2 regions of the Azospirillum palustre genome follow, and region 1 is predicted to be linked to the other one. Evidence: predicted binding sites of a transcription regulator. Region 1 holds the regulator's gene; the other holds the start of a gene.
The links. The regulator LexA, encoded in region 1, represses DNA repair genes until DNA is damaged. The targets are predictions, from matches to a motif close to ATGTTCTANTTTGGTTC.

Region 1 (2,465 bases):
GCGCTGATCGCCGCATTCGAAAAGGGCAGCGTCAGGCTGGCGGAATGGCGGCGCGATGCGGGGTGGATCGTGCGCGGGCTGCTCTATGTCGGCGGAATTCTGCTGACCAGCGTGGTGGCGACGCTGGCGACCTTGCCCTTCTCGCTCTTCCATTTCCAGCAGATCGCTTTCTATGGCGTTCTGTCGAACCTGATCGCCATTCCCATCACGTCCTTCTGGGTCATGCCGTGGAGTCTGATCGCCTACGCGCTGCTGCCCTTCGGGCTGGAGGCGCCGGCGCTGATCGCCATGAACTGGGGTGACCGGGCGGTGATCTGGACGGCGGAGTTCTTCGGCCGCCTCCCCTGGGCGTCGCTGACCGTGCCGGCGATGCCGGCGGACGGGTTCGCGCTGCTGGTGATGGGTGGGATTTGGCTGTGCCTGTGGACGCGGTGGTGGCGTTGGCTGGGGATGCTGCCGGTCCTGGCGGGACTGGCCTCGCCGATGCTGGCGGTGCGGCCGGATGTGCTGGTGGCCGGCGACGGCACGGTGATGGCGGTCAGGCTGCCGGACGGACGGCTCAGCGCGTCGGTCAAGGGCGGCGGGCGGATGACCGAAACCTGGCGGGAGCGCGATGGCGAGCGGTCGCCGGCCGATCCCTGGCCGGGTGACGGGGGATGGAGCGGGGGAGGGCGCTCGCTGGACTGCGACGCACTTGGCTGCCTGTACCGGGTGCAGGGAAAGACGGTGGCCTTGTTGCGGCTGCCGGATGCGCTGGACGAGGACTGCGGGGCGGTCGATGCGGTGGTGACGGCGGAGGTGGCGCGGCGCTGCCGGGGGGAGCTGGTGGTGGACCGCTGGATCCTGCGCCATGAAGGCGCGCATACGCTGACGGTGACCGCCGAGGGGGTGGCGGTGAAGACGGTGCGCGGGCTGAGGGGAGATCGGCCCTGGACCGGAGGGAAGTGAGAGGAGCTTGGACCTCGCCGCTCCCCTCCTCCGCAGGGGCGGAGGAGGGGAGCGGCGGCCGGGCACGAAAAGCTCAGTACTTGCGCACCAGACCGACCAGCTTGCCCTGCACGCGGACGCGGTCGGCGCCGAAGATGCGGGTTTCGTAGGCGGCGTTGGCGGGCTCCAGGGCGATGGTGTTGCCCTTGCGGCGCAGGCGCTTCAGCGTCACTTCGCCCTCGTCCACCAGAGCGACGACAATCGTGCCGTTTTCGGCCGCATCGCAGCGCTGGATGACGATGGTGTCGTGGTCGAGGATGCCGGCTTCGATCATCGAGTCGCCGGAAACCTCCAGCGCATAATGGTCGCCACCGGTCAACATCGAGGCCGGAACGTCGACGAAGGCGCTGTTGTCGCGCAGGGCCTCGATCGGCGTACCGGCGGCGATCCGGCCATAGAGCGGGAGCTGCACCGTCTCGTTCGCGGCGGCCGGGGTCGGGGCGGGGGAAGCGGCATCGCGGCCGGCGAAGGCGAAATCGCCCTTGATGACGTTGGGCTGGAACTTCGGCTTGGGAGCCGCGGTCCGGTTGCGGGAGGCGTCGAGACCCTCGGGAAGGCGCAGAACCTCCAGCGCACGGGCCCGATGGGGCAGGCGGCGGATGAACCCGCGCTCCTCCAGCCCGGTGATCAGGCGATGGATACCCGACTTGGACTTCAGGCCCAGGGCGTCCTTCATCTCGTCGAACGACGGCGAGACACCGCCCTGGCCAAGCCGTTCGTGGATGAACAGCAGCAATTCGTGCTGCTTGCGCGTGAGCATGGATGCCTCCCGGCCTCGGCCAGACTGAAGATGGAACAAAAACTAAACGTTGCTCCATGTTCTAGTTTGGTTCCTGCTGCGCGTCAAGCCCCGCATCGGCTTCTTTTAGAACTTGTGTGGAACATTTGGAACGCGGTGAAACAGTTTTCCGGGGGATGTTCACCTGTTCCAGTGCTCGTCCAAGCGCCGTTCCAGGCGCCTCGCCCAAGTCTAAATGCTGAGCGCTCCATCCGTCAAAGGAAGCACGGTCACCATCGCGCCGGCCGGCTCGGGATCGGCATGGGGCGGGCGGGGAATCAGGCAATCGGCCTGGGCGTACAGGGTGGTGATGGCGCTGTCCTGCCGGGCGAAGGGCGTCACGGTCAGGACACCGTCCGGGCCGGCGGCCAGCGTGGCGCGCAGATATTCCTCGCGCCGGTCGTTGGCCCTCAGCGGGCCGGTCAAGCGGGCGCGCAGCGGCAGGCGGTCGTCCTCCGGCGGCAGGCCCTGCAGCACGCGCAGGATCGGGCGGAGGAACAGGAGCGCGGTGACGCCGGTGGACACCGGGTTGCCGGGCAATCCCAGCAGCGGCACCGATCCGGCACGGCCGAACATCAAGGCCTTGCCCGGACGCATCGCCACCGTCTGCACCTCCAGCGCCACGCCGCGTTCGGCCAGCACATCGCGCACGAAATCGTAATCGCCATGTGCCGCCCCGCCGGTGGTGACCAGCAGGTCG
Region 2 (2,465 bases), 980 kb from region 1:
TACTCCAGCCTCCAAGCGGCAAACCACGCAACCAGATCGTCAGCCCGTCCCCGAACTCGATGACGACCTTTCCGGTAGCCTGTGCGAGGGCACCGCGGATTGCCCTCTCTCCCCCGGGGAGAGGGAGGGGACCCGCGCCGCAGGCGTGGGGAGGGTGAGGGGGCCGGCGCGCGACCCGCGCGCCGCCAAGGGGCATGCTGCCCCTTGGCAATCCCCTGGCGCGGTCGTTCCGTCCGCGCTGCCCCCCTCACCCAACCCTCTCCCCAGGGGGGAGAGGGCTTATAAGCGGTCGCCTTACCCAACGACCCTGCCGCGCCACCGGTAGGTGGTGGATGGAACAACCGCCGGAAACCGTTCCACGCTGTTCCATCCCCTCACAGAAGCGACAGCTGGTCCCCCACCGCCGGCGGCACCCGGAAACGGCTGCAATCGAGCTGCCAGCTCCGGCCGCCCAGCCCATGCTTCCGGCAGGCCAGTTTGAAGCGGTGGCGCAGCAGCTCGGCATAGGGACCGCTGCCCTTCATCCGCGTGCCGAATCCGGAGCGGTAGAGCGCGCCGTCGCGGCTCTGCCGCATCAGGCTCAGCACGCGGTCGGCGCGGTTGGGAGCGTGGACGCGCAGCCATTCCTCGAACAGGGAGGCGATCTCCAGCGGCAGGCGCAGCAGGATATAGTTGGCGGCAGTCGCCCCGGCGCCGGCCGCCGCCTCCAGAATGGCCTCCAACTCATGGTCGTTCAGCGCCGGGATCATCGGGCTGGCGAGGACCGCCACCGGCACGCCGGCTTCCGACAGGGCGCGGATCGCCTCCAGCCGGCGGGGCGGGGTGCTGGCCCGCGGCTCCATCGTCCGGGCGAGATCGCGGTCCAGCGTCGTCACCGAGACCGCGACCGATGCCAGCCCTTGCGCCGCCATCGGCGCCAGGATGTCGAGGTCGCGCAGGACCAGCGCCGACTTGGTGATGATGCTGACCGGCTGGTTGAAGTCGCGGCAGACCTCCAGCACCCGGCGGGTGATGCCCTCCGTCCGCTCGATGGGCTGGTAGGGATCGGTGTTGGCCCCCAGCGCCAGCGGCTGGCAGACATAGGATTTCGCCCGCAGCTCCTTGGCCAGCAACTCCGCCGCGTTGCGCTTGGCGAACAGCTTCGTCTCGAAATCCAGCCCCGGCGACAGGCCCAGATACGCGTGGGTCGGCCGGGCGAAGCAATAGATGCAGGCATGCTCGCAGCCCTGATAGGGGTTCACCGAGCGGTCGAAGGGAATGTCGGGCGACTGGTTGGCGGTGACGATCGACTTGGCCGAGGCCGGCGAGACGGTGGTGCGGACCGGATCGGACAGCGCCTCGTTGCCGCTCTCCGCATAGCCGGTCCAACCGTCGTCGGTCAGGACGCGGGTCTCGCGTTCGAACCGCCCGGTGGCGTTGCTGACTGCCCCGCGGCCCTTGATCGGGGATCGCCGTATCTCGTCCATGGCCGCAGCTTAGCCGGGGCAAAATGGAACGTAAAGCGAACAAACGGGGCGAAGTCCCGCCATTGCTTCCGCTACCGAACAAACATAAAGATATCTTTATGCTTGCATGGTTCCGGGACCGCTGATACATCCATGGCCAACGACAGCGGCAGGGCCGGGGATCCGGCGTGCCTGGAATTCCGCTGCCCGACCGTCACCGCCCACCAGGAGTCATCCCTCATGGCCGCCGAATTCACGGACTACAAGGTCAAGGACATCAGCCTCGCGAACTGGGGCCGCAAGGAGATCACCATCGCCGAGACCGAGATGCCGGGCCTGATGGCCCTGCGGTCGGAATTCGGCAACTCCAAGCCGCTGGCCGGCGCCCGCATCGTCGGCTGCCTGCACATGACCATCCAGACCGCCGTGCTGATCGAGACGCTGACGGCGCTCGGCGCCACCGTGCGCTGGTCCTCCTGCAACATCTTCTCGACCCAGGACCAGGCCGCCGCCGCCATCGCCGCCGCCGGCATCCCGGTCTTCGCCTGGAAGGGCGAGACGGAGGAGGAGTTCTGGTGGTGCATCGAGCAGACGCTGCGCGGCCCCGATGGCTGGACCCCGAACATGATCCTGGACGATGGCGGCGACGTCACCCAGATCATGCACGACAAGTATCCGGAGATGCTGGACGGCGTCCGCGGCCTGTCGGAGGAGACCACCACCGGCGTCCATCGTCTCTATGAGATGATGAAGAAGGGCACGCTGAAGGTTCCGGCCATCAACGTGAACGACAGCGTCACCAAGTCGAAGTTCGACAACCTCTACGGTTGCCGTGAGTCGCTGGTCGACGGCATCAAGCGCGCCACCGACGTGATGGTCGCCGGCAAGGTCGCCGTGGTCGCCGGCTATGGCGACGTGGGCAAGGGCTCGGCTGCCTCGCTGCGCTCGCAGGGCGCCCGCGTCATGGTGACGGAGATCGACCCGATCAACGCGCTCCAGGCGGCGATGGAAGGCTATCAG

Region 2: a site for LexA is predicted at 1,493-1,509, ahead of CRT60_RS33840 (PA0069 family radical SAM protein). Genes of this name have one in related genera too.

What each region holds. Positions count from the first base shown of each region.
Region 1 covers NZ_PDKW01000043.1:1,451,565-1,454,029, reverse strand. Annotated here, with positions in the region: gene CRT60_RS37620 (ComEC/Rec2 family competence protein) at 1-948, shown strand, start outside; gene lexA (transcriptional repressor LexA) at 1,022-1,747, opposite strand; gene CRT60_RS29205 (molybdopterin molybdotransferase MoeA) at 1,958-2,465, opposite strand, start outside.
Region 2 covers NZ_PDKW01000043.1:2,434,216-2,436,680, reverse strand. Annotated here, with positions in the region: gene CRT60_RS37395 (hypothetical protein) at 1-325, shown strand, start outside; gene CRT60_RS33840 (PA0069 family radical SAM protein) at 375-1,466, opposite strand; gene ahcY (adenosylhomocysteinase) at 1,686-2,465, shown strand, end outside.